Regions from separate parts of the Modestobacter lapidis genome, predicted to be linked through region 3. Evidence: riboswitches for the same ligand, from Rfam matches in the RefSeq annotation. Region 3 holds a riboswitch; each other region holds the start of a gene.
What was found. A riboswitch is a leader RNA that binds a small molecule or an ion and turns the genes downstream of it on or off. The one in region 3 is predicted to bind cyclic di-AMP.
Positions count from the first base shown of each region.

Region 1 (10,098 bases), on a different contig from region 3:
TGGCTGCCGTCGTGGCTGGCGGACCGGGAGGCGGTGCTCGACCGGCTGGTCGCGGCGGTCGAGAGCGCCGTCTCCCCGGCGCCGGCGGCGCCGCTGCCGCCGCTGCCGGCGGCGGCCGCCACTCCCCTGGTGGTCGAGCCGCCGGCGGCCCGGGTCTTCCCCGCCGCGGCCGGTTCGGACGGGGATCCGTCGGCGGCGGTGCCGGTGCGGGTGACCGCCCGGCCGGCGGTCCCGCCGGCGATGCTGGCCGGCGAGCGTCCGTTCGTGCCGTGGACACCGGCGCCGGCCGGGGCGCCGCGGGCGTTCCGCCGGCTGACCGACCCGGACGTGGCGCGGCAGGTTCGTCGGGTGCTGGCCGCCGGCATCGCGGCGGAGGGCCCGATCCACCGCGACCGGCTGGCCCGGCTGACCGCGGGGGCGTTCGGGGTGGCCCGGGTGAACGAGGCGCGGCGGGAGTCGATCCTGGCGCTGCTGCCGGACCCGGCGGCGGAGTTCCGCTGGCCGACGGGGCTGGACCCGGCGACGTGGACCTGGTTCCGCCGCCAGTCGTCCAGCGCCGAGCGGCCGCTGGAGCACGTGCATCCGGACGAGATCGGCAACGCGATGGTCGCGCTGTGCCGGGGCGGGAACGGGATGACCCGCGACGAGCTGTTCGCGCGGACGCTGGCGGTGTTCGGCCACGGACGGCGCCACCCGGTGCTGCTGCCGTACCTGGAAGTGGCGCTGGCGCACGCCGTGCGGGCCAGCCGGGTCACCCGGGAGCCGGCGGGCCGGTTGATCAGCGCTGCCTGACCGTTCGGAGCGAGCCGCCCGCGATACTGGGCCGCATGACGTCACGGGCGAAGGTCCGCGTGTGGCATGCCGAGAAGGGATGGGGAGTTCTCGACTCCGCGGACACTCCGGGCGGCTGCTGGGCCCACTTCTCGGCCGTCCTCGTCTCCGGGTACAGGACTCTCGATGCCGGCGGGCCCGTTGAGTTCACCTTCGAGGCCGCCGAGCAGGACGGCTACTCGTTCCGGGCCGTCGACGTGTGGCCTGCTGACCGGACGCCGGTCCGAAGCCACAACGAGGTGCCGGGACCATCCCCTGCCTACCACTCGACACCGACCCTCACCCGCGGAATCGAAGACGAGAATCGCACGCTCTGACCGAGTTACCCACGCATCCGTAGCGGGGCGCGCGCCGGCTCAGCTACCGGCGTGGTCCGATGATGATCTCGGTGTTGTCGGGGCGGTAGGTGCGCCATCGGCCGTCGGGTGGTCGTTCGACGCGGAAGCCGTGGTGGACCTTGGTGTGGTGGCGTTCACAGAGGAGCGCTGAGTTCGTCAGGTTGGTTTCGCCACCGTGGACCCAGTGGATGAGGTGGTGCACATCGCACCACCAGGTCGGTGCGTTGCAGCCGGCGAACACGCAGGCCTTGTCGCGCCGCTCGACGGCCTTCCGTAGGGCGGGGGTGACCACGCGGTGGTCCCGGCCCAGGTCCAGCGGAACGCCGTCGGGACCCATCACGATCCGGGAGATGCTGCCGTCGCAGGCCAGCCACCGGGCCCGCTCGGCGGAGATGCACGCTCCGAAGCCGGTGGACGCAGCGCCGGCACCGGTGGCCGGGTCGGCGAAGTCATCGACGTCGAGGTTGAGGACCACGTGCGGCTTCACCCTCCGCAGGAACGCTGAAAGGACCCGGCCGCCCCCCACCGCTCGCAAGCTCGCGCCGGGCCCCTGCCGCCGGGCCACTGCAACGGCCACCCCCAGGGGCCCGCGCCGAGCTTGCGAGGCGTGGGGAGGGGGCGGTCCTTCGACTTCTCCCCACCGACGGCATCCAGGTAGAACCGGCCGGTGATGCTGCCGTCGGCGTGCTTGGCGATGGCCAGCCGGCGGCCCTCGGTGGGGTCGGGCTCGGGGCCGTCGGGGTCGAGGGCGGCGCAGTAGCGCTGCACGCACCCCCGCAGCGTGTCGAAGGGCTGGGTCGCCGCCGCCAGCGCCAGCGCCGCATCCACCTCCGCCACATCCACACCCTGATCAGCGGCCTCCGCCAACCGCTCGCACGTGGCGACCGGGGCGATCACCGCCACCGCCTCGGCGGTCACCTCACCCGCGGCGAACGCCGCCGCCACCGCCGGCAGCTGCTCCAACACCCGACCCGAGTGCACCAGCCGGGACGCCGCCTGCGAGGACAGCCGCAGGTGACCTCGCCCCCAGGACGCCATCGTCTTCAGCCCGTCGTGCTCGGGCGCCTGGGTCAGCTCGCACTCCCGCACCGTGCGCGCCAGCTCGGCATCGATCCGGTTCCTCACCTGCTGCAACATCGACGCCCGGTCCAGCAGCTGCGGCCCGAACATCGACTTCAGATCATCGGCCGCCAGCGCGTCCAGGGCCGAGGTCAACTCACCCATGACACCTCCCGCAGCGTTCGAACTGATGTTCGAAGTCTATCGCGAGGGTTGTGCCGCCACAAGACGAAAGCCCAGCTCACAACGGTACTACTGTCAGCCGCCAGCCGATCACTCAGGCACCCACGACCACCCCGCCGCCAGGCCACGAGCGATCATCGCGGACCGACCACGTTCTGCGACCGACCGGTGACGGCGGGCTTGGGCACGCCTCACCCGCCGAGATGCACCGTGCAACTTCCGTTCCGCAACCTTCGACTGCCAGGTCACGGGCGTCACGGGATCACCCGAGGTCGGCCCCGGCGAGTCGTCGAACGGACCGGGCAGCAGATCGCTCGAAGCCACGAATCAGTCACTCTGCGTGCCCGTTCACCGGGGCGACCGGTCACCTAACGTCGTCGCGTCCGTCGGGTCCCCAGCCGTCGCCGTCCGTGGCGACAACCCGCCGGACACCGCCGAACCGGGCGTCAGCAGCAGTTCCGAGCTGACCCCGGACCGGGGACCCACCGCAGTACTGGGGTGAAGCGCGACCGGCACGCAGGTGCCGCCGTGCCGGGCGAGTTCCCCGCCCGAACCCGTCAGCTAACTCGGTAGGCGGTTTGCGGAGAACAAGGAGAAACCGTCGTCCATGACGACCATGCGCACGTCCCCTGCTCGTCGTTCCACCCGTCCCGCCCGTCGCGCGGCCATCACCCTGCTCGCCAGTGCCGGGGTGGTGCTCACCCCGCTGACCGCCCAGGCCGCCGCCGGAGCGCCGGCAGCCGCCCCGGCGGCGACCGTCCAGGCGGCGCCGGTCGCCGCACCGAACCACGCGGCCCAGGTGGCCGTCGACACCGCGCTCGCCCAGCAGGGCAAGGCCTACGTGTGGGCCGGCGCGGGCCCGAACGTCTACGACTGCTCGGGCCTGACCCAGTTCGCCTTCCGGGCCGCCGGCATCGACCTGCCGCACTCGTCCCGGATGCAGTCGACGATGGGGACCCCGGTCGCGCGGGCCGACCTGCAGCCCGGTGACCTGATCTTCTTCTACAGCCCGGTCGGCCACGTCGGGATGTACATCGGCAACGGCCTGATGGTGCACGCACCGACCAGTGGGGACGTCGTCCGGACCACCAGCGTCGACGCGATGTGGGGCTACACCACCGCCCGTCGCCTGGTCTGACTCCTCACCTGCCCGGCTCCGGCGTCCCCGCGGGGGCGCCGGAGCCGGGCAGGTGCTCGAGCAGCCGGTCGAGGAAGGGCACCTGGCCCCGGACGAGCCGGCGCCGCGCCTCGTCCACCGGGAACCAGGCCGACCGGTCGATCTCCGGGAACTCCTGCAGCCGCCCGGAGCGGGGCGGCCACTCGATCGTGAACGTGTTGCTCCGGGAGGCGGCTGCGTCGAGGTCGCCCGCCGCCGCCCACACGGTGAGCAGCTTGCCGCTGGTCACGCGCACCTGGCCGAGGGGCACCAGGTCGGTGGCCGGGACCGGCGAGCCGAGCTCCTCCTCGAACTCGCGGCGGGCCACGTCGAGGGGTTCGTCGTCCGGGCCGTGCTCGCCCTTCGGGATCGACCACGAACCCTCGTCCTTGCGGGCCCAGAACGGCCCACCCATGTGCCCGAGCAGGACCTCGCACCCCGAGCCGGGGCTCAGCCGGTAGAGCAGGATCCCGGCACTCGTCCTGGCAGGCACGACTGCATCTTCGACGGTGGCGATCAGTCGCCGACGTAGGCGCTGACGCCGAAGTGCTGCTCGCCGTTCTCGTCCTCCTGGACGAGCACGGTGTAGGCCTGCCCGCCGACGATCGCGGCGCAGGTGTCTCCGTCGCACTCGACGGTCTCCAGGGCGGCTCCCTGCGCGGCGACCGTCTCGGCGAAGGCGGCCTCGGTGTCGGCGTTGCGGTCGTCCTGCGCCGCGCGGAAGTAGACGAGCCCGGTGACCGCCACGGCAGCGACGATGACGGCGGTCAGCAGCGTGATGAGCAACGTGGTGTGCCGGGTGATCCAGCCGGGCTCGGCGTCCTCGACGGACACGGGGCCGGCCGGATCGCCGGGGTGGGACGCGATCAGGTCGGGCGTGCCCGGCCCGGTCGTCGTCGGGGCCGGGGATCCCGCCGTCGTCGACCCGGTCGCGCCGGTGCCGGTGGGGGTGGTGCCGTCGGTGCTCATCTGGAAGGTGCCTCGTCCTGGTCCGGGGTGGAGAACGGCGCGATGCGGCCGACCTCCGACAGTGCCACAGCGTTCGGCGCCGGACGCCCGGCGCGGGGCCGGACGGCGCAGTTCACAGCAGACCGCCAGCCGGGCGACCGCTCACAGCTGGGGCACGCACTCCCCTGCGCCCAGCCTGGCCAGCCCGGTGAGGTCACCGGCGCCGAAGTCGACGGCGTCGTGGGTCTCCGGGTACATGAGCTGGCTGGGATCCGACACGTGGTCGAGGCCGACGAGGTGGCCCAGCTCGTGCAGGACGACGGCGCGGGCGAGCGCGACGCCGCCCGGCCGGGCGACGAAGTCCGCGAACGCGCCGGCGTCCAGGTCGACCACGCCGGTGACGTACACCTTCGGTTCTCCGGTGATGGCCACCGCGGCGCTGCCCGCCTCGCCGACGGTGTCGGTGCCGAACACCGGGTTCTCGTCCTCCGTCTGCCACGAGATGAGCACCGGCGCCCACCGGTCGCCGTACCGGTCGGGCTGGTACAGCGCCCGGGCGTCGGACGACGCCTCGTCGGTCGGCCCGTCGTAGACGAACTGCAGGCCGGTGACCTCGGAGATCCGCGCGACCGCGTCCCGGACGACCTGCTCACCGCCCACCGGGGCGTTGTCCGGCCGGACGACGTAGTGGACGGGCCGGCAGGGGTCGTAGCCGACCGGGGTCACCCCGTCCTCCTGCAGGGCGACGAACCCGTGGACGCCACCGGCCGGCGGTGCCGGCAGCGGGGTACCCAGCGGTTCCGCCGACGCCCCGATCCCCGGGGTCGGGTACGGCAGCGCCTGCTGGACCGTGGCGGAACCGGGCATCGTGGGATCCGGGCCGGCGAGGTGCGCGGCGCCGAGGGCGAGCCCGATCACCAGCACCACCGCCGCCGGCCCACGAGAGCGGAGGCGTCGGCGGCGCGGTGGTTGCGCGGCCGACGCCCCCGCCCGCCACGGCTCCGGCGGCACCGGCGGCACCGGCGGCTCCGGCGGCACCGGCGACGGCGGTGGTCCGGCGGCCTCGTCGATCACCCACTGGGGAACGCGTCCGGTTGCGGACCTGGGCAGGCCGGCGGGCAGACGGGGCCCCGCGCCGTCCTGCTCGTGCACTCCGCCTCCTTGCCGCTGTTCCGCTGATGGTGGACCCGTCCGGGCGCACCCCGTCCCCGGTGACGTCCGCGCGATCTCAGCCGCCGGCGTCGGGCGGGGTCAGCAGCGGCGCCCTGGTCCGGGTCATCAGGTCGAGCAGGTCGGTCATGGCCTGCCGCACGCCGATGAGCTGCGCCTCGACACCGTCCATCCCGCCGAGGCCGACCGGCCCCGACCGGGCCGTCTCGACGGTGAGGCCGTCGATCTCCGCCGCGCTCCGCTCGAGACGCTCCAGGTCGGCCAGGTGCCGCAGCTCGACCGACAGGTCGGCGGCCTGGTCCCGGTAGCGGATCAGCGCGTCCGCCCGGTGCCCCAGCTGGACCCCGGCCCGGTCGAGCGCGGCCCACTGCTGCTCCCAGTAGTCGGCCAGCGCGCCCTGGGGGCGGGGGCCGAGCTGCCGGCGGGTCGCGTGGATGCGCAGGGCGAGGTCGACGATCCGGTCGACCTCCGCCCGCATGTCGAACGCGGCCCGGCTCTCCCTCAGGTAGGGCGACTGCCAGGCCGGCTCGTCGATCGTCTCCGCCCACGCCCGGCAGGCGGCGCCCGCGACCCGGGCCTCGACAGTGCTCAGCGCGGCCAGCTGCGCCTCGGCCGGCGGGGTGGTGACCGCGCCGGGTGTCGCCTCCGGCACGCCGGTCAGGGCCAGGAAGACGACGTGGGCGAGGAGGACCACGACGCCCCAGGGCGACACGATGCTCTGCAGCAGCACGAAGACCAGCGCAGCGATCGCCCACTGCTGCCAGCCCGGCAGCCGCCGCCAGTCGTCCCCGCGGCGCTGCACCCAGCCGTCCTCGCGGAGCACCCGGTTCGGCACGTCCTCGCGGGTGATCACGAGGCGGCCGCCGGTGAGGCACCGCGAGGGCCACAGCGCCCGCCGCGACGCGTCACCGGTCGTCATCGGTCCCTCCCGCCCGTGCGTGCCTCACGCCGAGGCGCAGGTGACGCCGGCCGGCGCGCCGGCCAGGTCGATGACGACGGTGCGGTTGGCGGCGGCCGCAGCCGGGATCAGGTTGCCCGCCGCGTCGTGGTCGACGACGTAGCCCGGGAACTCGCTGCCGAGCCCGAGGACGGTCATCGAGGCGGTCGGCACCCCGAGGTCGGCGAGCAAGCCGGACACGGCCTGCGCGCGCTCCCGGCTCAGGCTCCGTTGCCCGTCGAGGTCGCCCACCCGGGCGGTCGTGCCGGTGACCGTGGCGGTCGACGACGCGTCGACCAACTGCTCGGCGATCGGCCCCAGCGTCGCCCGCGCGGCGTCGGGGTCGGCGAAGTCGGCGCTGTCGGGCCGGAAGGCGACGTCCCCGCCGGTGAGGGTCACCGTGCCGGCCGAGCACCGGACGCTGCTGCCCGTCGGGACGATCGAGACGTCGGGCAGGCCGGGAGCAGCCGATCCGGTCAGCGGCGCCTGCTCCACCTGCACGTCCCGCGCGCCGGCGGCCTCGGCGATCGCCGTCCAGATGCCGATGAGGTTCGCTTGCTGCGCCCGGCCGATCGCCGGCTGCGGGTCGGCGGTGTCGCCGAGCCCCTGGAGGACGACGTCGGCACCGGCCAGCTCCGGCAGCTCGCCCGCCGCGGCCAGGCTGGTCGCGATCTCGGCCGGGTCGGCGTCGAGCATCCCGGGCTGGGTGAAGTCGAGCGGCGCCACGGTCGAGAGCCCGGAGTCGACGACGACGATCGTGTGCTGCCCGCTCCTCGATGTGATCGAACGCGCCGCCTCGTCGATGGCGCCGAGCAGGTCGACCTCCGGCGTCTGCGCCGCGGCGCCCGCCAGGTCGGCGTTGATCCGCTGCCGGTGCGCGGCCCGGTCCGCCTCGGCCGCCTGGTCGTTCGCGTCGCTGACCGCAAGCGACCACGCGTCCAGCTCGAACGGGTCCCCGTCGGCGACGAACACGGACAGGTACGACTGCGCGTCCATCGCCGCCACGAGGGCGGCGGCGGCCGCGCCGTCCGCGGTCGGTACCGGCATGTTGCCGTGGGCGCCGATGACCAGCGCCAGCGCGCCTGCCGGTTCCGCGGCCTCGACCGGCTGGGTACAGCCGGCCAGGCCCGCGACGAGGGCGATGCTGCCGGCACCCGCCGCGAGGCGGCGCAGGACGGAGGAGCTGTGCACGAGGGTCCCTTCGGGGGTGTGCCGGGGGTGGCGGTGCCGGACGTGGGTCACCGGGCCGCCGCCGGCCGGGCGTGGCCGTTGACCTTGATCGGGACGGACCCCCACAGCCCGTCCGCGGCGTGCCGGGGACCGGCGGGCGTGGCCACGTCGGGAAATCCGCTGCCAGCCACCGGCGCCGCGGGCTCCGGCCCGGTGGCCGCCGGCGCGGCCGGGTCGAGACCGCGCCCGGTGGTCACGGCGTTGGTGGCGGCCGGCTGGCCGAGCAGCCCGGCCAGGTGGATCCGGGCGAGCTCCTTGAGCTCGGTGATCTCGGCGTCGATGCTGAGCGCCGCGTCGGCGGTGCGCTGGGCGACCCGCGCCTGCTCGGCCCGGGCGTTCTCCAGCAGCCGCTCGGCCGCCACCAGCGCCCGCTCCGCCGTGGCGGACGCGGTTCGCCGGCGCACCAGGTCGGCGCGCAGCTTCTGGTAGCTCGTCATCCGTGGGCGGTGACCGGAGAAGCCGATCCAGAACGCCAGGACGCCGGAGGCGAGGTAGAGCCCGCCGAGGAGCAGCGCGGAGAGCAGCGGGTCGGGGCCGGTGGGCACCACGGTGGCCGCGTCGGCGCCGAAGCCGGCGCCCGCGCCGGCGGCCGTCGTCGGCACGTACTGGGTGCGCACGTAGAAGGCGATGCCGCCGAGCGCGGCCCAGGCCAGGGCCATCAGCCCGACCCAGACCTTGCCGAGGCCGCCCTGGCCCTCGCGGATGTTCTTCGCCGTGTGCCCGGCAGCGTGCAGAACGGCGACGGAGGCGAACGTGAACGAGCCGACCAGGATCCAGGTCAGGACGGCGTCCTCACGGAGCAGCCCGGCCAGGGTCATGTAGAAGGTGACGAAGTCACCGGCGGCCACCACCGGGAGCAGCAGCAGGAGTGCCCGGCTGGTCCACCGGCTGCTGGTCAGCCCCTCGAGTCGCTCCAGGTCCGGGCGACGGTTCCGCCGGTCGGCCTGGTCGGGGCCGTCGCCGGGCAGCAGCGCCTGCTCGTACGCCGTCACCAGGCGTTCGGTGTGGCCGAGCTCCGCCTTCGCGGCCTCGGCGCGTTCCCGGGCGGCCACCGCGGCGGCGTCCGACTCGCCGAGCACCTGCTGCGCCACCGCGGCCTGCTCGGTGGCCGCCATCGCGGCGTGCGCGTGCCACTGGGGGCGCAGCGAGTCCAGCCAGCCGTCGAGGACGTCGGCGTTGCCCGCGTCGAGCGCGCCGGTCGCGTGCAGCTCGGTGACGGCCTTGTGCACGGCGTCGCGGGCGGCGCCGGCCGACAGCCGCGGCGGCAGCTCGGGGTGCACGGGCCGGCGGAGCCGGGTGGCATCGGCGGGCAGCGGGGTGGTGGCGGGCTTCTCGGGCTGCCGGTTCACGCGGCGACTCCGGCTTCTCGGGAGGACGGGACGAGGACGTCGGTGCCGGCCCACGCGGGCGGCGGGAAGAGGTCGTCCCGCCACTGGTGAACCAGCGCCTCGTGATCGGGGTGCCGGCGGGCGAGCGCGCGGCGGTAGATGGCGGCCTGGCGGCGGATGAATTCGCCGTAGCGCAGGACCCGGGAGCGGGCGATCTCGGCGCGGTGCCGGCGGCGCGCCTCGAGCTGGGCGCGGCGGGCGAGGGCAGCGTCCACCGCCTGCTGCGCCTCGTCGACGGCCGTCTGGGCGGCGGCCACCCGGCGGTCGTGCTCGGTCTGCCGCCGCTGCCGGACCAGGGCCTCGGGGAGGCCCTGCTCGCCGGCGAGGCGGCGGGCCAGCTGCGCCTCGGTCGGCGGAACCGCCGTGCGGGCGTGCTCGAGCCGGCCCGTCGCGACGGTGGTCCGCGCCCGGGTCAGCTCGGCCTCGAGGCGGCCGAGCTCGACGGTGAGGGGCTCGACGTCGGCGAGGTAGCGGGTGCGCTCGCGCTCGCAGGCGTCGCCGTGCCGGGCCAGGAGGTCCTGGAGCACCGGTGTCGTGCCGGCGTCCATGCCGAGGGGCAGCCCGGCCCGGCGGTCGGCGCGGGCGTGCAGGCGCAGCCGGATGCGGGTGGGCCAGTGGACGGGCAGCGCGCGGTAGCGCGCACCCACCCCGTCCCGTGCAGACCTGGTCGTCACTGGCTCCCCCGCTGCGCTCCGGACGTCGGGCGGCGGAGGTTCCGTCGCCCTCCTGCGCGTGGGAACCGATGCGGAACGGCGCCGGGTCACAACAGCAGGAGAACCGGATGTAAGCAGTCAGGAACGGGCGTGTGGTGACTGTGAGTGAACATCCCGCCGAAAGAGTGAGACGGCGGCACCCGAA
Region 1 covers NZ_BAAGVS010000016.1:51,377-61,474, reverse strand. Annotated here, with positions in the region: gene ACYVG5_RS15250 (AAA domain-containing protein) at 1-792, shown strand, start outside; gene ACYVG5_RS15245 (cold-shock protein) at 828-1,148, shown strand; gene ACYVG5_RS15240 (HNH endonuclease signature motif containing protein) at 1,192-1,656, opposite strand; gene ACYVG5_RS15235 (DUF222 domain-containing protein) at 1,653-2,393, opposite strand; cyclic di-AMP (ydaO/yuaA leader) riboswitch at 2,858-3,002, shown strand; gene ACYVG5_RS15230 (C40 family peptidase) at 3,019-3,549, shown strand; gene ACYVG5_RS15225 (NUDIX domain-containing protein) at 3,554-4,060, opposite strand; gene ACYVG5_RS15220 (hypothetical protein) at 4,084-4,536, opposite strand; gene ACYVG5_RS15215 (matrixin family metalloprotease) at 4,678-5,667, opposite strand; gene ACYVG5_RS15210 (hypothetical protein) at 5,744-6,604, opposite strand; gene ACYVG5_RS15205 (OmpA family protein) at 6,629-7,813, opposite strand; gene ACYVG5_RS15200 (hypothetical protein) at 7,861-9,201, opposite strand; gene ACYVG5_RS15195 (hypothetical protein) at 9,198-9,914, opposite strand.
Region 1: it holds a riboswitch for cyclic di-AMP, as region 3 does, so the genes downstream of both, ACYVG5_RS15230 (C40 family peptidase) here and ACYVG5_RS20870 (LysM peptidoglycan-binding domain-containing protein) in region 3, are expected to answer to the same signal.

Region 2 (10,098 bases), on a different contig from region 3:
GGCAGGGCCGCCCGTCGGCGTCCAGCGCGAGGCAGTCGGTCAGCGGCTCGGCCAGGTGCGCGTCGAGCTGGGCGAGGACGCGGCGCACCGCCTCGTCGCGGGTGCCGGCGTTGTCGGCGGCGAACAGCTCGGCCGGGGTGTGCAGGCCGAACAGGGTGAGCGTGTGCAGCCCGGTGTCGCCGACGATCGAGGGGTCGGTGAGCGAGTGGCAGTACACCTCGAACGGGATGACGTCGGGCAGCGAGCCGGCCCGCGACCGGGCGTACGCGGCGTCGAGCTGGCCGGCGGCCTCGTCGACGTGGGCGGTCCCGGCGAAGACGGTGGCCGGGTCGGCGCCCGAGCGCAGCGCCGGCAACCGGCGCAGAACCATGTTGATCTTCAGCTGCGAGCCGGAGGGACGGGTGCCCGGCGGGTCGCCCAGCAGCGCGGCGAGCACGGGGGGTGCGCAGCCGGCAACCACGTGCCCGGCGTCGGCGGCGTGCTCTCCTCCGCCGGCGTCGGTCCAGTGCACGGTGACGCCGTCGCTGCGCGTCTCGAGAGCGGTCACGGTGGCCCCGGTGCGCAGCTCGGCGCCGGCGGCGCGGGCCGCGGTGGCCAGCGCCCCGCTGACCGCGCCCATCCCGCCGACCGGCACCCGCCAGCGGCCGGTGCCGTTGCCGACCAGGTGGTAGAGGAAGCAGCGCCCGGCCAGGCCGTCGGCGGCGTGCAGGTCGGCGGCGGTGCCGATCAGCCCGTCGGTCAGCGCCATGCCCCGGACGACGTCGTCGGTCAGGTGCTCACCCACCACGTCGGCCAGCGGGCGCTCGCGCAGGTCGTGCCACAGCTGGGGGTCGCGCAGCCGGCCGGCCAGCTCGGCCCGCGTGGGCAGTGGCTCGGTGAGGGTGGGGGCGAGGTCCTCGGCGAGGGTGCTCAGCCGGCCGTAGAACCGTTGCCAGCCGGCGAACTCGGTATCGGAGCCGGTGAGGTCGCGGAACGAGGCCGCCGTCGCCGGGCCCTCCGCGCGCTCGACGAGCAGCCCGGTGTCGCGCCCGCCGCGCCGCACCGGCGTGTACGAGGCCACTGCCCGGTCGACCAGCCGCAGCGGCAGCGCCAGGTCGCTGACGATCCGGTCGGGCAGCAGGCTGACCAGGTAGGAGTACGCCGACAGCCGGACGTCGACCCCCGGGAACACCCGGCTGCTCACCGCGGCGCCGCCGAGGGTGTCCAGCCGCTCGAGCACCAGCACCGACCGGCCGGCCCGGGCCAGGTAGGCGGCCGCGACCAGGCCGTTGTGCCCGCCGCCGACGACGACGACGTCGTACCGGGCCGCGGTTCCGGCGGAGGACGAGGGGCTCGGCATGCGGGTCATCGTCCCGTGCCCGGCCCGACCCGCTGCAGCAGACCCCACCCGGGCTGCGCCCCGGCACCGCTGTGCAGATCGCCACACCCCGGGCCTGCGGGGGGAGTGCCGGAGGGCCTGCACCGGGGGTGCACGGCATGCGCCTCGGCCTCGCCGGCCGACAGTCGGGGCAGGCTTCGAGCGCCAGGTCAGGTCGCGTGTCGGCCATCCGACGGAGCAGCCCGAGGGGGAACTCGCGCCGTGCCATCCCCGTACCCGGCGAGCCTGTCACTCACGGTGAGCGTGTCGCGGCGCACCCCCGGAGTTTCTGCACAAAGTGACCCGCGCCGTTTGTCACAAGCGCATCACGGCCCTATCGTCGGCCCGTCCGGACGGGTCGTTCCGTCACCTACCGGGTGACAACCGACCGGGCGCCGCCGAACCACCGTGCCAGTGCTCCCTGCTGGCCAGATGGACCGGGGACCCACCGCAGTACTGGGGTGAAGCACCCCGGCTCGACCGAGCCGGGATGCCGGGCGTCTTCCCGCCCGAACCCGTCAGCTAACTCGGTAGGCGGCACGTGGAAGAAAGGAAACACCCGCCGAACATGGCGAGTTCCCGCATGCCTGCCCGCCGCCGGGTCTTCACCGGCCGACGGGTGCTCGTCACCCTCGTCGCCGCCACCGGTGTCGCGCTCTCTCCCCTAACCGCGCACGCCGTTCCCGAAACGCCGGGCACCTCCCAGGAGGCCGCGGCCCTCGTCGCCGCCCGCGGGCACGACCTCGAGGTCGTCACCGAGAAGTTCAACGACGCCCGCGTGCAGCTCGAGGCCCAGCAGGCCGCCGCCACGAAGGCCGCCGAGGACGTCGCCGCCGCGGACGCCGCCGTCGCCGAGGCCCGGAACAAGGTCCGCGAGGTGGCCCGCAGCGCCTACACCGGCGACCAGCTGAGCACCCTCCAGGCGATGCTGACCAGCGAGTCCACCGACGAGCTGCTCGACCGGATCGGCACGCTGGACACCATCGCCCAGCACAACAACGGCATCCTCGGGGCGGCCCAGCAGGCCACCGAGACGGCCGCGACGAGCAAGGCGGCCGCCGACCGGGCCGCCGCCGAGGCCACGGCCCAGCTCGACCGGGTGGCGGCCCAGCAGGCCGACCTGCAGTCGCAGATCGCCGAGTACCAGGCCCAGTACGACCGGCTCAGCGCGCAGGAGCGGGAGCGGGCGCGGCAGCTCGCCGAGCAGGCGCACGCCGCTGCCGCGGCCCGCTCGACCGCCATCGACCGCACCGACCGCGAGGCGCCCGCCGCCAGCCGGTCCACGCGCGGCGGCTCCGTGCCGGCGCCGTCCGCCCCGGTGGTGGCCAGCAGCTCGGCGGCCGGTACCGCGGTGAACGCCGCCATGGGCAAGCGCGGCGCGCCCTACGTCTGGGCCGCCGCCGGGCCAGGCTCGTTCGACTGCTCCGGCCTGGTGCAGTACGCCTACAAGGCCGCCGGGATCTCCGTGCCGCACTCCAGCCGGATCCAGGCCACGATGGGCCGGGCCGTGTCCCGCGCCGAGCTGCAGCCGGGCGACCTGATCGCCTTCTACAGCCCGGTGAGCCACATCGGCATCTACATCGGCAACGGCCAGATGGTGCACGCCCCGACGTCGGGTTCCGTGGTGAAGGTGGTCAGCATCGACGTCATGGGCAGCATCACCGCCATGCGCCGGATCGCCGGCTGAGGAAGGACCTTCCTGCCCCCCACCGCTCGCACGCTCGCGGCGGGACCCTGCAGGGAGGCCGCACCACTCCCGTTCGCAGGCTCGCGGCGAGCCGCTGAACCGGGCCGTTCCAACGAATGGCCGTGCCCCGACCGCCTCTCGGCGGCCGGGGCACGGCCGCGTCCCGACCGCGACGACCTGCACCGGACGCGAGCCACGTCACACAGCCCTACCGGGCAGGATCGTCGGAGTCACCCCGTCGCCCCCGACACCTGAGGAACCGATGAGCTCCCTGACCGAGCCCCGCACCGTCGCCGGTGCCTTCCGCGTGGTCGCCGTGGCCGAGGCCGTCTCCTGGGCCCTGCTGCTGGCCGGCATGTTCGTCAAGTGGGTGCTGGGCACCTCGGAGGTCGGCGTGCAGGTGGCCGGCCCGATCCACGGTGCGGTGTTCGTCGCCTACGTCGCGGTCACCCTGCTGACCTGGCGGGTGCTGCGCTGGTCGCCGGGGACGGCGCTGCTCGCGCTGGCGGCCTCGGTGCCGCCGTTCACCACCGTGTGGTTCGAGCGCTGGGCGCAGCGCACCGGCCGGCTGCCGGCCGCGGGGGCCGCGCCGGTGGCTGGATAGCCTCGCGGGATGGCCGACCCGGTGCTGCCCACCACCGCCCGCACGCTGCTGGCCCGCACCGCCCGCGTGCAGCGGGAGGGCCGGGCGCCCAGCCTGGTCGCCGGCGTGGTCCGGGACGGCGGGCTGGCCTGGTCCGCCGGCCGTGGCGCGGTCGCCGACCCGCACACCGACGTGCAGTACCGCATCGGGTCGATCAGCAAGACCGTGACGGCGGTGGCGGTGCTCCGGCTGCGCGACGAGGGCCGGCTCGACCTCGACGACCCGCTGGAGCGGCACCTGCCCGGCACCCCGCTGGGCGACCGGACCGTCGGCCACCTGCTGTCCCACCTGGCCGGTGCCACCTCGGAGAGCCCCGGCGGCTGGTGGGAGCGGGTGCCCGGCGGCTCGCTCGAGGAGCTGCGCCTCGGTGCCGCCGACGTGGTGCTCGGGGCGGCCCGCCGGTTCCACTACTCCAACCTCGGATTCGGCCTGCTCGGCGAGCTCGTCGCCCGGCACCGTGGCCGGCCGTGGGCGGAGGTGGTCGGCGCGGAGGTGCTCGCGCCGCTGGGGATGACCCGGACGACGCCCCGCCCGGCCGGCGCCGCGGCCTCGGGCGCCGCCGTCCACCCGTGGGCCGACGTCGTCCTGTCCGAACCGGAGCACGACGCCGGCGCGATGGCCGCCGCCGGCCAGCTGTGGGCGACCCTGGCCGACCTGGGCCGGTTCGCCGCCTTCCTGCTCGGCGACACCGGTGACGTGCTCTCGCCGGCGACGCTGGAGGAGATGACCGTGCCGGCCGGCGTCGACTCCGCCGCGCCGGGCTGGTCGGCCTACGGGCTGGGATTGCAGGTGCTGCGGGTCGACGGGCAGACGCTGGTCGGGCACGGCGGCTCGATGCCGGGCTTCCTGGCCGGGGTGTTCGTGGACCGGGCCGAGCAGACCGGTGGCGTGATGATGACCAACACCACCAGCGGTGTCGAGCCGCTCGTCCCCGGTCTGTTGGCCGATCTGCGGGCCGCCGAGCCGCGGGTGGTCGAGGCCTGGACGCCGTCGTCCGCGCCGGTGGCGCTGGATCTGCTCGGCGTCTGGTTTTGGGGGCCGGCGCCGCACGTGCTGCGCGCCTCGGCCGGTGGGCTGCTGCACCTGGGCCCGCTGCCGGGGCGCACCGGGCGGGCCAGCCGGTTCTCGCCGCGGGCCGACGGCACCTGGGTGGGGCTGGACGGCTACTACGCGGGCGAGACGCTGCAGATCGCGCCCGACCACCTGGACCTGGCCACCTTCGTCTTCACCCGTACGCCCTACGACCCTGCGGCTCCCGTGCCCGGGGGCGTGGACGAGGCCGGCTGGCGCTGACCGGACGGGCTCAGAGCCGGTCGAACGCGTCCATCGTCGTCTTCACCACCGCGCCGTAGGCCAGGTGCGGCACCAGGTCGCTGATCCAGGCGGTCGCCGACCAGGTGCGCGGGTCGGTGATGCCCAGGACGGTCATCGGGCCGTTGGCCGCGACCAGCACGCCGGCGGTGGTGAGCAGCGTCCCGACCAGCGGCTGGGAGCGGAAGCCCGTGGCGCGCGCCAGCCCGACCAGGACGCCGACTCCCACCCCGGCCGCCAGCCCGGTGAGCGGGCCGAGCCCCTGCACCCGGTTGTCGCGGGTATCGCCCTCGCCGGGGATCGGGAGGTGTGCCTTCGCGGCGAGCGCCTCGACGGTCTGCTCGGGCGTGGAGCTGGTGCCGCGGCCGCGGACGGCCATGTCCAGGTAGGTGACCGCGTTGAGCGCCGTCGAGCCGGCCGCGCCGGCCGCCGCTCCGCGCAGTGCCCAGCCGGGGGTGCTGATCCCCCGTCGTCCCTTGCCGAAGGTGCCCACCGGTGTCCGCTTGGCCATGCCGGGGTCTACCCGCACCTCGTCGCCGGGCAAACGGAGCCGGTCCGTCGGTGGGCCGGGCGTTGCCCGCTCAGCGGCCACACCTGGGCTGGAAGGGGCCGATAGCGGGCCCTTGCTCGCCGAGCAGGTTGACGACGCCGGCCGGGTCACTCACCGGCAGCGGGCGCCGACCCGGCGGCGCGCTCCAGCAGCGGGGTCATCCGGTGGTCGACGAAGCGGCGCAGCGCCAGGTTGGTGTCGGTGCGCTGCACGCCGGGGAGAGCCAGCACCTGCTCGGAGATCCGCCAGAGGTCGTCGGCGTCCACCGCGACGACCTGGACGAGCAGGTCGGCCACCCCGGACAGCCCGGTGACCTCCAGGACCTCCGGGATCTGGGCGAGCGCGGCGCTGACGTCGGTGAGGCTGCGCTGCACGACCTGCACGGTGACGTAGGCGCCCAGCCGGTATCCCAGCGCCTCGGGCCGCACCCGGCGCTCGAAGGGTGCCAGCGCCCCGCCGGCCTCCAGCCGGGCCAGCCGCCCCTGCACGGTGTTGCGGGCCAGGCCGAGTTGCTGCGAGAGCGCCAGCACGGTCGTCCGCGGGTCGCGGGAGAGGGCCAGCAGCAGGCGTGCGTCGGTGGCATCCAGTTGATCGCCGGCAGCGGGCACGGCGCTCAGTCTGCCACGTCGACTGGGGCTCCGACCGAGCATCCTGCTCAGTTCCTGGACGGGGTGTTGTGCACTTCGCGGGAGGAGTGATCTTCTCCACAGGGCGCTCGTGCGTGTCACCATGGTGTGAGCGGTGCCACACCCCGGCGCCCAGGACGTCCATGACCGGTGCCCGGTGACCCCGGGCCGGGAGACGGCGAGGAGATCGGCATGACGGCGCTCCAGCAGGCCACCGAGGTGGTCGACCCGGTACCCGGGGCCCAGGCCCCCCACCTGCCCGGCCAACCGGATCTGGTCCAGTTGCTCACGCCCGAGGGCGAGCGGGTCGAGCACCCCGAGTACTCGATCGACGTCTCCGACGACGAGCTGCGCGCCGTGTACCGGGACCTGGCCCTGGTCCGCCGCTGGGACGTCGAGGCGACCGCGCTGCAACGGCAGGGCGAGCTGGGCATCTGGGCCTCCCTGCTCGGTCAGGAGGCCGCCCAGGTGGGTGCCGGCCGGGCCATGGAGGCCGGCGACATGGCCTTCCCCACCTACCGCGAGCACGGCGTCGCCTGGACCCGCGGCGTCGACCCGCTGCACGTCATCAGCCTGTTCCGGGGCGTCGACATGGGCGGCTGGGACCCGATCGCGGCCGGACTCAACCTCTACACGGTGGTCATCGGCGCGCAGTGCCTGCACGCGACCGGCTATGCCATGGCCCTCCAGCGCGACGGCGCCGAGCACGCCGCGCTGGCCTTCCTCGGCGACGGCGCGACCAGCCAGGGCGAGGTGAACGAGGCGATGATCTGGGCCGCGGCCTTCAGCGCCCCGGTCGTCTTCTTCTGCCAGAACAACCAGTACGCGATCAGCGTGCCGATCGAGCGGCAGTCCCGGGTCCCGCTGTACCAGCGGGCGGCCGGCTTCGGCTTTCCGGGCGTGCGGGTCGACGGCAACGACGTGCTCGCCGTCCTGGCCGTCACCCGGGCCGCGCTGGCGGCCGCCCGCGAGGGGCAGGGCCCGACCTTCATCGAGGCCTTCACCTACCGGATGGGCGCGCACACCACCTCCGACGACCCCACCCGCTACCGGCTGGGCGGCGAGCTGGAGCAGTGGAAGCTGCGCGACCCGATCGCCCGGCTCAAGGCCTACCTGTCCCGCAGCGGCATCGCCGACGCGGCGTTCTTCGACGGCGTGGACGCCGAGGGGGACGAGCTGGCCGCCCGGATCAGGAAGGGCACGGTGGAGATGCCCGCGCCGGCCGGCACGGAGATCTTCGACTCTGTCTACGCCGAGCAGACCCCGGAGCTCGCCCGGCAGCGGGCCGAGTTCGTGGCATACCACGAGGGCTTCGAGGAGGCGGGGGAGTGAGCGCCACGAAGGCGACGGTCGAGCGAGCATCGCAGGGAGATGCCGGGAGCCGACAGGGAGCGAGCATCGCAGCGAGCGCCAGCGAGCGAGGAGCGGAACGACCGCGGAGGCGACCCGTGCTGTCGACCGAGGAGCGGAACGAGACCGGAGTCGAGTCATGACGCAGAAGCTGGCCCTGGGCAAGGCGCTCAACCTCGGCCTGCGCCGGGCGATGGAGGACGACCCGAAGGTCCTGCTGATGGGCGAGGACATCGGCCGGCTCGGCGGGGTCTTCCGGATCACCGACGGGCTGCAGAAGGACTTCGGCGAGGACCGCGTCGTGGACACCCCGCTGGCCGAGGCCGGCATCCTGGGTACCGCGGTCGGCCTGGCGATGCGCGGCTACCGCCCGGTGTGCGAGATCCAGTTCGACGGGTTCGTGTTCCCCGCCTACAACCAGCTGGTCACCCAGGTGGCCAAGATCCACAACCGCTCGCGCGGCAAGCTGCCGATGCCCATCGTCGTCCGGATCCCCTTCGGCGGCGGCATCGGCGCGGTCGAGCACCACAGCGAGAGCCCCGAGGCGTACTTCGCGCACACCGCCGGGCTCAAGGTGGTCGCCGTCTCCAACCCGGTCGACGCCTACTGGGGCATCCAGCAGGCCATCGCCTCGCCCGATCCGGTCATCTTCCTGGAGCCCAAGCGGCGGTACTGGGAGAAGGCCGAGGTCGACCTGGACGCCGCTCCCGGGCCGCTGTTCGCCTCCCGGGTGGTCCGCGGCGGCGACGACGTGACCCTGCTGGCCTACGGACCGATGGTGAAGACGGCGCTGCAGGCCGCCGAGGCCGCCGCCGAGGAGGGCCGCTCGCTGGAGGTGGTCGACCTGCGCACGCTGTCGCCGCTGGACCTCGACCCGGTCTTCGAGTCGGTGCGCCGCACCGGCCGCTGCGTCGTCGTGCACGAGGCGCCGCTGACCCTGGGGTTGGGCGCGGAGATCGCCGCCCGGGTCGCCGAGACCTGCTTCCACTCCCTGGAGGCGCCGGTGCTGCGGGTCGGCGGGTACGACACCCCGTACCCGCCGTCCAAGCTCGAGGAGGAGTACCTGCCCGACCTGGACCGGGTGCTCGACGCCGTCGACCGTTCGCTGGCGTTCTGATGGGCCGGCTGCGCCAGTTCACGCTGCCCGACGTCGGCGAGGGCCTCACCGAGGGCGAGATCCTCTCCTGGCTGGTCGCGGTGGGCGACACCGTCACGGTGAACCAGCCGCTGTGCGAGGTGGAGACGGCCAAGGCCGCCGTCGAGCTGCCCAGCCCGTTCGCCGGCACGGTCACCGAACTGCTGCACGAGGTCGGGACGACGGTCGACGTCGGCGCGCCGATCATCACCATCGACGTCGGCGGGGACGGGCCGGCACCGGCAGCGGCGCCGCCGGCGTCCGCGCCGGCCGAGGAGGCGGTCGAGGCCGGCCTGATCGGTGGCCCGGCGCCCGGTGGCCGCACCTCGGTGCTGGTCGGCTACGGCCCGCGCACCACCGAGGCCAAGCGCCGTCCGCGCCGGTCCGGAACCGCCGTCGCCGCCCGGGCCACCGCACCGCAGGCGCCCGCGGAGGCCGACCACGGCTCGGGCCCCGATCGGCCGCCGCTGCTGGCGACCGCGCCCGATGCCACCACCAAGCCGGTCCGGCACGGCGGCCTGGAGGTCGGCCGGGCCGCGGAGGCGAACGCCGCCGCGGCCGCCGCGGCCGAGGCTGCGACGTCCGTCGCCCGCGACCCCGGCCGGGGCGCGCTGCGCCCGCTGGCCAAGCCGCCGGTGCGCAAGTACGCCAAGGACCTCGGCGTCGACCTGGCCACCGTCCCCGGCAGCGGGCCGGGCGGCGTCATCACCCGCGCCGATGTCGACGCCGCCCTGGCGGCCCCCGCCGCACCCACCCCGGAGCGGGCTTCCGGTACCGAGAGCCCGGGGGAGACGCGGGTGCCGATCAAGGGGGTGCGGAAGCACACCGCGGCGGCGATGGTGGCCAGCGCGTTCACCGCGCCGCACGTCACCGAGTTCCTGACCGTCGACGTCACCCGGATGATGAAGCTGCGCGGCCGGCTGGCCGAGCGGCCGGAGTTCGCCGGGCTCACGGTGAGCCCGCTGCTGTTCGTCGCCCGGGCGGTGGTGCTGGCCGCCCGCCGGCACCCGATGGTCAACAGCTCCTGGGACGACGCGGCCCAGGAGATCGTGCTGAAGGGGCAGGTGAACCTCGGGATCGCGGCCGCCACACCGCGGGGCCTGGTCGTCCCGAACGTGAAGGACGCCGCTCGGCTGACCCTGCCCGAGCTGGCCGCGGCGCTCACCGCGCTGACCAGCACGGCGCGGGAGGGCCGCACCGCCCCGGCCGACATGGCCGGCGGAACGATCACCATCACCAACGTCGGGGTGTTCGGCGTCGACACCGGGACGCCGATCCTCAACCCCGGCGAGTCGGCGATCCTGGCGTTCGGCACGGTGCGGGCGATGCCGTGGGTGCACCGGGGCAAGGTGCGGCCCCGGCAGGTGACCACCCTGGCGCTGTCGTTCGACCACCGGGTCATCGACGGGGAACTGGGCTCCCGGTTCCTCGCCGACGTC
Region 2 covers NZ_BAAGVS010000007.1:74,811-84,908, forward strand. Annotated here, with positions in the region: gene ACYVG5_RS10370 (phytoene desaturase family protein) at 1-1,339, opposite strand, end outside; cyclic di-AMP (ydaO/yuaA leader) riboswitch at 1,744-1,909, shown strand; gene ACYVG5_RS10375 (C40 family peptidase) at 1,941-3,044, shown strand; gene ACYVG5_RS10380 (DUF3817 domain-containing protein) at 3,307-3,648, shown strand; gene ACYVG5_RS10385 (serine hydrolase domain-containing protein) at 3,658-4,980, shown strand; gene ACYVG5_RS10390 (hypothetical protein) at 4,991-5,509, opposite strand; gene ACYVG5_RS10395 (Lrp/AsnC family transcriptional regulator) at 5,656-6,156, opposite strand; gene pdhA (pyruvate dehydrogenase (acetyl-transferring) E1 component subunit alpha) at 6,367-7,506, shown strand; gene ACYVG5_RS10405 (alpha-ketoacid dehydrogenase subunit beta) at 7,664-8,641, shown strand; gene ACYVG5_RS10410 (dihydrolipoamide acetyltransferase family protein) at 8,641-10,098, shown strand, end outside.
Region 2: it holds a riboswitch for cyclic di-AMP, as region 3 does, so the genes downstream of both, ACYVG5_RS10375 (C40 family peptidase) here and ACYVG5_RS20870 (LysM peptidoglycan-binding domain-containing protein) in region 3, are expected to answer to the same signal.

Region 3 (10,098 bases):
TGCGCCAGCGATAGCCGACGGTGTTCTGGTGCGGTGGATCATCCGTTTCTCCGGTGAGGATCCAGTTGCCCGTCGGGTAGTGGGCGGCGACGTGTTGCGCGAGCAGATCGACCAGTGACGGGGCCAGGTAGGCCTGCCGCTCGCTGCCGTACTTGGGTCTGCGAACGTCGATCGAGCCGCCGGGTGCCCGCTGCACCTGCCGGGCGACGGTGAGGGTGCGGCGAAGGAACCACGTCGCCGACCCTGATCGCGGCTGCCTCGCCGAGCCGGAGGCCGGCGAACGCGCACAGCCCGACGAAGGCGCGGAAGGGGCCGTCGGCGGCCCGGAGGATGGCACCGGCGGCCGTCGCTCGGCGGCCATGGCCCGATTGAGCCAGGCGGTCATCTTCCGCCGGCCGTAGAGAGTCTCCGGCGCAGGATGGCGTAGTCAGGGTCGGTGCTGGTCTTCCAGGTCTTGACGGCTCGGAAAGGAGACGCCCTCCTCGCGCAGCAGCGTCCGCAGGCCCTCGGGGGAGATGTCGTCGACCATCCCCTCAGCGACCAGGAAGTCAGCCAGCATCGATAGACTCCAGGTGGAGAACGGCAGCCCATGGTCCCTCGGGCGGGCCAACGCAGCCTTCTGCTGCCGCGCGGACCGCGTTGCTGTACCGGTGACCCGCGTTCAGGCGCGTCAAGCTCATGCGACAGGCGACGCGCGGTCAGGGCATTCGTCCCGGTCACGAGCCGAGGACAACAGACGCGAAGCGGCGCCATGCCTTTCCTCAAGGTTCAAGTCCTGCTCGGACACTCGTACAGCTCGATATCTCGCCCCGGGGATCACAACCAGATCCAGCCGGGCAGGCACCGCCGGGTCGTCGATGTTGGTGACCACGGCGCGCATCAGCGCGGTCACCGCTCGCCCGGCAGATCCAGATCGGTAATCGTTCCCGCCGGATCCCCGGCGCCGCGAGCGGTATGGCATCCAACTTCGATACCGCCCCTCGGTCGAGGAACGTCGGGCTGGTGACCGCGCATGCCAATTCCGCTGGACGGTGAAGCCCACGGTAATCCGTACAACCTGTCGTGTGACCTACGTTACGGCGACAATGCACATATCGGCACGTAACTTTTTGGCTGCGCTCAATCATGAGGGCATGGCGTCGGTCCGCCCAACTCTGCCCACCGGCCGTCATCCGGAGAACTCAGGGCAGGGGTGGGGGACCCACGTTCACGGCGCGTCACGCGCCTCGGGGTGAAGCCGCGCACCGCGGCCGGGCACCGATCGCCCGAACCCGACAGCTCACCTCGCCGGCGGTGATCGGAGAATCACCATGTCCAAGCACCGCGCACCGCGCTATGTCCGCACCAAGCACGTCCTCGCCGGGGTCCCCGTCGCGGCCGGCGCCGCAGTCGTCGGACTCGGCGTCCTGACCTCCCCTGCGCAGGCCACCTCCGCCCACGACGGAGCCGACACCTCCCCGGCCACCGCGGTCGCCGCCGAGGCACCGTCCGGCCACGCCGTCCTGGGCGGCCACTACGCGGTCCGACCCGGCGACACGGTGGCGACGATCGCCGCCGTCCACGGCCAATCGTGGCAGGAGCTGTATCAGCGCAACGTCGGCGTCATCGGCGGCAACCCCGGTCTCATCACGCCGGGGCAGATCCTTACGACCTCCGGTGCCGCGCAGGCCGCGCCAGCCCCGGCACTCCCCGTCGCCGCGGTGACCACGGCCGTCGCGCGCATCTCCAACAGCGCCGGGAACGTTCGGCCGCACGTGCAGGCCGCCGCCGACGCGGTCGTCAGCAGCGTCCCCGGCCTCGGGACCATCGGCGGCACACGCGTCAGCGCGGCCGATCCGGGCGGTCACCCGTCCGGGCTGGCGCTGGACTACATGGTCGGCGTCAACGCCGCCCTCGGCGACGCGGTCGCTCAGCACCACATCGCCCACTGGGACGAGCTCGGCGTGGACTACATCATCTGGCAGCAGCGCATGCTCTCCTCGCCGACCGGCTCCTGGAAGCAGATGGAGAACCGTGGGACCGGCACGGCGAACCACATGGACCACGTCCACGTGAACCACCGGGCGGGCTGAGCCACAGGTGGCAGCCGCCAGCCAGACCAGGCGGTGAACACCTGACGGTTGGCCCTCGGCGGGCAGTGCGGGCTCGAGTCGGGACTCGTACGGGGAGCGACCCCCTACCCCTGTCGGGGTAGGGGGTCGCTCCCCGTCTCGGCTACCGGGCGAGGCATCGAGGCGATCGCCGCGCCTGCGGCGCGCGCTCGACGTGCACGGCGCCTGCTCCCCCGCGAACAACTCGACGGCGTGAGCCGACGCCGGAGCCGCCCTCGTCATGGGCATCCGCCAGTCCCCACGTGGCCGCGATGTTCCACGAGCTCGCCGGCCGTCGATGGCAGGCAACCGAGCGGGACCGGCAGCCACTGACCGTCTTGGGGATGCCCCTCAGGCACTTGTGCACCTATAACCGGCTGTCCGTGGCCGTGTCAAAGTCCCCGCTGGTGGCCATCGAGGAGTCCCCGCTGATGGCTGAGTTCAGCTCGCCGAGCTGGTCACCCATCACAAAGCGTTCGAGTCGCTGAGTTGACCGCGGAGCAGACGGCGTCGTCGATGACCTCGACGGCGAGTGCCTCAGTGCGATCACTTCACCACGACGACACCCGCCCGGACACGCGGGGCTCTGGGATGCGCGCGCTCTTGATCAAGCGTGGAACGACCCGGAGCCCCGCATGTCGCGGGTCGGCTTACCCTCGCGATTGGCAGACGTGGCGGCTGGGCCACTTGAAGGCGCCGGGGCTTGGCTCCTCATCGAGGTGCGAGAACACCGCGTTCACGACCACGGCCCAAGCCGGTCCGCACACGTCTACGACGTCGAAGTGATTGGCGCCCTCCAGCACCGTCAGCTCTACATCGTCTCCGGCGGCGCGCGCAGCCTCGGTGTAGCGGCGGTGAATGTCGTTTCGCCAGTCGGCGTCAAGCGTGCCGATGATCAGATGCTGTGGGACGCCGAGAGGCAGGAGGTGCCGAGGAGACGCGTCGTCGAATCGTTCGGCCGCTTGCTCGGCCGTCTCGACGCCAAGGAGCTGCAGGACATCGTCACGCCCGGCCTGCAATGCAAGGTCGAAGTCGAGCACACCCGCTAGGTCCACCACGCTGTGGATGGGAAGCGGATTCGACATGTAGAGCTCGCTATCCGCTGGCAGCTGGTCGCGTCCGGCCAGCCATAGTGCGAGCGTACCGCCCGAGGAATGGCCCATGGCCACGGTCCGGTCGAGGTCGAGCGGGAACTTCTTGTCGAGTTCGCGCAGGTAGTCCGTGCCGTTTGCGACATCGAGGAAGGTTCCCGGCCAGCCCCCGCCGGGGTTGTTGCGGCGGCTGTACTCCAAGCTCCACGTTGCGACCCCCGCTCTAGTCAGCGCTTCCACGAGCTGATCGGTGTAGGAAAGGCTCCAGCTCGATTCCCATTGGCCTCCGTGCATGAAAACCACGACCGGATAGCCGTCACGTCCCGGAGCGCGCTCGGGGAGCCGTAGGTCGCCGAACGTGAGCGGGCTGTCCCCGTAGAGGATTCGGTAATCCGCTGGCCTGTTCGGGAGCCATTCGATGGTGTCGAGCCCGGTCGGGTTGGAGTATGTCGCTCCGGCGTCGCCGCTCGAGTCGTCGTTGCGCGGACTGGCCGCTGCCGTCAGCGCGTTTGTGCCGGCTAGGAGCATCAGCGCAGTGAGGATAGTGAGCAGCCTTTTTGGAGTGGGTCCGCTTCTCATGGGTCCCTCCGTATGTCTTAGATCACGTCGACGCGGTGGTCCGAGACCGTACCGTCGGTGGGTGGCGCCGGCGAACCGGGAAAGGTTCCGTGGCTGGTTGGCTGGCAATACGCGGGCGAGGGGGACTGCCCCCGGCTGCCTTGCGCACCCTGGCAGTTGAGGCCGGTCGGCGGCGAGCAGGCATGCTGGGCGGACCGACTGCAGCCGAGGAGCCCCGCCACGTCCAGCATCACGCCCTCCCGAACCCGCTCGTTCCGCTGGACGCCTTCTCCCGGACGACTGCTGAGGTTCCTCGGTGGCCTGGCGTTGTGTGCGCTGGCCGTGTGGTTGTCCGTGCAGGTGGAGTTGGGGCTCTCCCCCTGGGACATGCTGCACTCGGGCCTGAGCCAGAGCCTCGGGCTCTCCTTCGGGGTCGTCGTCATGGTGGTGGGGCTCATCGTCCTGGGGCTGTCCTGGGTACTCGGCCAGCGTCCGGGCCTGGGCACCCTGTTCAACGTCGTCGCGGTGGGCTGGGTCCTGGACCGGCTGCTGGAGACCTCCTGGCTCGACGACCTCCCGGCGGCCGACACGTGGGTGCGGGTCCTGGTGCTCGTCGCTGCGGTGGTGCTGCTCGGCTTCGGGAGCGCGCTGTACATCGGCGCCCGGTTCGGAGCCGGGCCGCGGGACAGCCTGATGGTCGCCTGCCACCATCACGGCCTGTCGATCGGCACCGCGCGTGTCGCGATCGAGGTCACGGTGCTCGTGGCGGGGTGGCTGCTCGGTGGAGCACTCGGGCTCGGAACCGTCCTGCTGGCGCTCGCGACGGGGCCGGCCGTGCAACTGTCGTTCCGGCTGCTGGGCCAGGATCCGCCCGCGCGGCGCCGGACGCCGCCGACCGGGCCGGTCGGCGTTCCACCGCGTCCCGAGGGTGCCCGGCCGAAGCCCTGGCGCAGAACGGTTCAGCCGCAGTCGGTCGCGATGGCCCGCACGGGCGAGATGGCCCGGGATGAGTAGCGGCCCGCGTCCCAGGTGAGACACGGGCCGAGCTGCCCGGTGCTAGCACTGCGTTGCCGTCGGCGGGCAGCAGCCTGGCTTACCCGGACCGCTGCTGTCGGCGAGCGATGACGACGAGGGCAACCAGGACGGCGACCAAGGGCGCCCACGACGGCAGCCCGAACGGCCCCAGCAGGAGCGCGGCCACGAAGAGCACGAGCTGGAAGCCGAGCCAGAAGGCCAACAGGATCGTCAGCCAGAACAGCACGGGTCGCTCCGCCTGCATGCGGCGCAGGTAGTGCATCGCTCCTCCTCGGTCGTGCGATCGGTGATGCAACTCGACGCGGCCCCCGCACGTCGGCAGGTCCAGTGTTACTCCGGTCGCCGGGGCACGGCTCGTGCCTCACGTACATCGGCATCGTGAGCTCGCACCTGAAGGTCGCCGTCCGCCAGGCCCCGCGGCATCCCCGGACGCGGAGTGCCGGGTAGAGCACCGCCCTGACGTCATGACCGCCAGAGCGGCACCCAGCCGGGCACCCACTCCGGCGCGCCCGCGATCCGCAGGCCGATCACGACGACGCCGTAGACGAACACCGCGGTCCCGACCGCGACCAGCAGGCGGGTCGATGGTGCCTGGGTCCCCAACCACCCGGTCCACCGCTGGACGTGCCGCCTGGCGAACCCGAGCAGCCGTTCGGCCCAGGCGAACTCCGAGGCCAGCACGACCAGGCCGGCGATGACCGTCAGCCAGCCGGGCCCGGGCAGCGGGACCAGGACCAGGCCGGCGGCGACGACCAGGCCACCGACCACACCGACGCAGGCCCGGTACGCCTGCTCGACGAGCGGGCGGCCCGCCAGCCGCCGCCGCCATCCGATCGGGACCACCCGCCCGCGCGGGCCGGCGTCGAGGGTGGCCCGGTGCTGCGCCATCAGGCGGCGTCCCGGCGGAGGAGCGACCACGCCCCCGCCGCGAGCGCGCCCCCGGACCAGACGGCCAGCACGGCCGCCGCGGACGCCGTCGTCATGTCCGGCTCGCCCAGGAGCAGGAACGTCGCGGCCGAGCCGGGCAGGAGAAGGCTGAGAGCGCTCATCCACCCCACGCCGAACGCCGGCAGCAGGAACGGCAGCACCAGCTGGACGAGGAAGACGGCGGCCAGCGCCCCGGCCGTGCTCCGCAGCAGCAGGCCGGCCCCGACCGCGAGCAGGCCGCCCGCGAGCAGCACGATCGCGATCGAGCCGAGGCTGCCGGCGAGGGCCGGGAACGACAGCTCCATGCGCGGCTGGGCCGCCCAGGCGGCGAGGTCCGCGGCGAGGGCGAGCAGCACCCCAGCGGCCGTCGCGACGGCGACCGGCATCCCGACCCGGGCGGCCAGCAGCACGCCGCGGCGCGGCGTCCACTGCAGCGTCGTCCCGATCGCCCCGGTGGCGTACTCGGGCGTCACCGCGAGCAGCACCAGGACCAGGAGGGCGAACTGCCCGGGGAGGACGGCGATCTCCCCGGCCAGCTGCGCCGGTGGCGCGCCGCCCGGGTCCCCGCCGACGTCGATCCCGAAGGTGAGGCCGAGGCCCACGACCGTGACCGCGGCGGCCAGCAGGCACCACCACGTCGTCCGCACCGTCCACATCCGGGTCCACTCGGCCGCGGCGGCACGGGCGAGGAGGCCGGCCATGCCCGGCTCGCCGGTCCGGGTGACGCTCACGGCAGCACCTGCCCGGTGAGGGCGGCGTCCGCGGTGCCGTACTCGACGCTGGCCCCGGTCAGCGCGAGGTAGGCCTGCTCCAGGGAGCTGCTCTCCTCGGCGAGCCGGTGCACGGCGACGCCGGCCGCCAGCGCCACGTCGCCCACCGTCCCCGCCGGAACCCCCTCGACCAGCAGCTCGCGGTCGTCCAGCCGGCGGGCCTGGAGGCCGTGCCGGGCGAGCGCCCGTTCCAGCCGGTCGACGGCCGGTGTCCGCACCCGCACCTGCCTGGCGCCCTCGCCGTGCAGCACCTGCTCGATCGACGCGTCGGCGATCAGCCGGCCCCGGCCGATGATGACCAGGTGGTCGGCCGTCTGCTGCATCTCGCTCATCAGGTGGCTGGACAGCAGCACGGTCCGGCCCTCGTCGGCCAGCTCCCGCACGAGCCGGCGGATCCAACGGACGCCGTCCAGGTCCAGGCCGTTCATCGGCTCGTCGAACAGCAGGACGGCGGGATCGCCGAGGAGGGCGGCGGCGATGCCCAGCCGCTGCCGCATGCCCAGGGAGTACCCCCGGATCCGCCGGCGGGCCGCCGGACCGAGACCCACCTCGGCGATGACCTCGTCGACGCGGCCGGGCGCGATGCCGTTGCTCCGGGCAGCGACCCGCAGGTGGTCCCGCCCGGTGCGGCCCGGCTGGACGGCGCTCGCGTCGAGGAGGGCCCCGACCTCGCGGAGCGGTTCGCCCAGCTCGGCGAGCCGGCGGCCGCCGATGAGCGCACGCCCCCGCGTCGGGCGGTCGAGCCCCAGGATCATGCGCATGGTCGTCGACTTGCCGGCGCCGTTGGGCCCCAGGAAGCCGGTCACCTTGCCGGGCTCGACGTCGAAGGTCACGTCGTCGACGGCGAGCACGCTGCCGTACTGCTTCGTGAGCCCCTGGACCTGGACCATGGGCGCGGACGGCGCCGCGGTGCGCCCGCGGCAGGAGGAGTGGCCATGATCAGCAGCGTGGCGGTCCCGTGGGGCGGCGCGCCTCACCCCGGGGCGCCGATCCGGGTCCCCCGTGCGGGGGAGCCGCCCGGCGCTCCCGTGGGGGAGTCGCTGGGCCGGCCGGTCGGCCACGATCGGAACGTGGACCCGTTCCAGCAGTTCCGGGCACCCGGTGGTCGCGGCAGGCTGCGGGCCGTGCTCGCCGCCGCGCGTCCCGGCTGGCCCGGGCGCGCCCTCTACCTCCTGCTGAGCCTGCCCCTCGCACTCACGTACGCGGCGCTGTTCGCCGCGCTCGTCGGGTCGGTCGTCCTCGTGGTGCAGGGCGTCGGGCTGCTGCTGCTCCTGCTGCTGCTCGCCGTGACCCGGGGGCTGGCCGGGGTCGAGCGGCGGCTGACCTCCGCCCTCCTCGGCGTCGAGTTGGCGCGCGGCGAGCGGGTGCGCGCCGAGCCGCGGGTGGCCCGGCGGGTGCAGCGGCTCGTCCTCTCGCCCGGCACGTGGCGGGCCCTGGGCTGGCTGGGGGTGCGCGTGCTGCTGGGCACCGCCACCCTGGCCACGCTCTTCTTCGCCGTGGCCGCCGTCGTGGCGCTGTCGGTACAGCCACCGTGGAACCCGCTCACCGCGGTGCCGCTGCTCGCGCTCGTGGTGGTCGTGGTGCTGGTGGCACTGGTGGCCCTGGAGCTGCAGGCGCGCCTCGCCGCCGCCGTGGTGCCCCGGCTTCTCGGCGCGGCGACCGAGCAGAGGATCGCCGCGCTCCAGCAGACCTCGCGCCGCCTCGCCGACCGCAACCGGCTGGCCCGGGACCTGCACGACACCATCGGGCACGCCCTCACCGCCAGCCTGCTGCAGGCCACGGCTGCGCGTCGCACGCTGGCCCCCGGCCGCGACGACCCGCTCCGTCCGGTGCCGACCGACTTCGCCCGCCAGGCCCTCGAGCACATCGAGTCCAACACCCGCACCGCCCTGGCTGAGCTGGACCGCGCGCTGAGCGTGCTGCGCAACGACGACGGACGCAGCGACGGCGCAGGGGTTCCGTCGGGTCAACCCGCCGGCGCAGCGCCCTCGGTGGCCGACCTCGAGGACCTCCTGGCCGGCCTGCGGGACGGCGGCCTGCCGGTCGCCCTCGTCGTCGACGGGAACGTCGACGACGTTCCGGCCGCCCTCGGCGAGCTGGCCTACCGGGTCGTGCAGGAGGGCAGCACGAACGTGCTGCGGCACGCCGGTTGCCCGCTGACCGTGGTGCAGGTCGTGCGCAGCGAGCAGGCGCTCGTCGTCCGGGTGTGCAACGAGCGGGCGTCCTCCCTGGACAGCCGGCCCGGCCCTGGTGGCGGGCGCGGCCTCGCCGGGCTGCGGGAGCGCGCCGACGCCGTGGGCGGCACCCTGGTGGCGGGCCCGACGCCGACCGGTGGCTACGAGCTGTGCGCGACGCTGCCGTTGTGACCGGAGCGCCGCTCCGGCTGCTCCTGGTCGACGACGACGTGCTCGTCCGTTCGGGGCTGCGGGTGATCCTCGAGAGCGAGGCGGACCTGCGCGTCGTCGGTGATGCCGGGACCGGCCAGGAGGCGCTGGACGTGGCGGCGCGCAGCGACCCCGACGTCGTCCTCATGGACGTGCGCATGCCCGACATGGACGGCATCGCCGCGACCGCGGCGCTGGTCGCCCGCGATCCCCGGCGCCCGCGGGTCCTGGTGCTCACCACGTTCGAGGACGACGACTACCTCTTCCGGGCCCTCCAGGCGGGCGCGAGCGGCTTCGCCCTCAAACGGGCCGACCCCGACGAGCTGGTGGACGCCATCCGCATCGTCGCCCGCGGATCCTCGCTGGTGCTGCCCGAGCTGACCCGCCGGCTCATCGCCGCGCAGGTCCCGCGCCGTCGGCCGCGCGGCCCGGCGGCGCTGCCCGACCTGACCGTCCGCGAGGCCGACGTGCTGCGGCTGGTCGCCGGCGGGCTGTCCAACGCCGAGATCGCCGGGCAGCTCCACCTCAGCCGGGAGACCGTCAAGACGCACGTCAGCAGCGTGCTGCTGAAGCTCTGCGCCCGGGACCGCACGCAGGCCGTCATCGCGGCCTACGAGAGCGGCTTCATGGACACCGCCGGCTGATGCCGGCGGGACGCGTCAGCGCAGGATGTCGGTCGCGACGTCGGTGACGATGGCGCGGAAGACGCCGGTGTCGACCTCGTCGTCCACCGTGACGCGGACGATGTCGGCGACCTGCCACTCGCTCGTGGGCCGCACGGTGGCCGCGCGCGCCGCGGCCACCAGGTGCAGGTACCGGATGCGGTCGGCGTCGCAGGCGCGCCGGCCGGGCACCGGGGATCCGGGAAGGGGGCTCATCCGTCGACGGTAGGCAGTCGCTCCCGCGGCCGGCGACGACCACCGCCGTGCGGGGCCGGACCGTTTCGTCCCACGGCTCGCAGCCGTCCCGGCGGCCCCGCCGGTCCCGGCGCCGGCCTCCTGGCGGGCGCAGGGGCGCGGCCTCAGGTTCCGCAGAAGGTCCGGTAGGCGCCGAACTCCTGCGGGGCCGGCGCGGCGTAGCGCTCCAGGCCCGGGCGCTCGTCGTAGGGCTGCGCCACCGCCTCCAGGAGCCGGTCGAGTGGGCCCAGGTCGCCCGTGGTCGCGGCGTCGAGCGCCTCCTCGACGAGGTGGTTGCGCGGGATGTAGACGGGGTTGACCCGGTCCATCGCATCGCCGTCCGGACC
Region 3 covers NZ_BAAGVS010000035.1:14,658-24,755, reverse strand. Annotated here, with positions in the region: gene ACYVG5_RS20875 (hypothetical protein) at 428-559, opposite strand; cyclic di-AMP (ydaO/yuaA leader) riboswitch at 1,164-1,308, shown strand; gene ACYVG5_RS20870 (LysM peptidoglycan-binding domain-containing protein) at 1,311-2,072, shown strand; gene ACYVG5_RS20865 (alpha/beta hydrolase) at 2,741-3,760, opposite strand; gene ACYVG5_RS20860 (YczE/YyaS/YitT family protein) at 4,094-4,753, shown strand; gene ACYVG5_RS20855 (hypothetical protein) at 4,833-5,036, opposite strand; gene ACYVG5_RS20850 (TIGR02611 family protein) at 5,237-5,662, opposite strand; gene ACYVG5_RS20845 (hypothetical protein) at 5,662-6,432, opposite strand; gene ACYVG5_RS20840 (ABC transporter ATP-binding protein) at 6,429-7,361, opposite strand; gene ACYVG5_RS20835 (sensor histidine kinase) at 7,407-8,837, shown strand; gene ACYVG5_RS20830 (response regulator transcription factor) at 8,834-9,499, shown strand; gene ACYVG5_RS20825 (hypothetical protein) at 9,515-9,733, opposite strand; gene ACYVG5_RS20820 (protein adenylyltransferase SelO) at 9,877-10,098, opposite strand, start outside.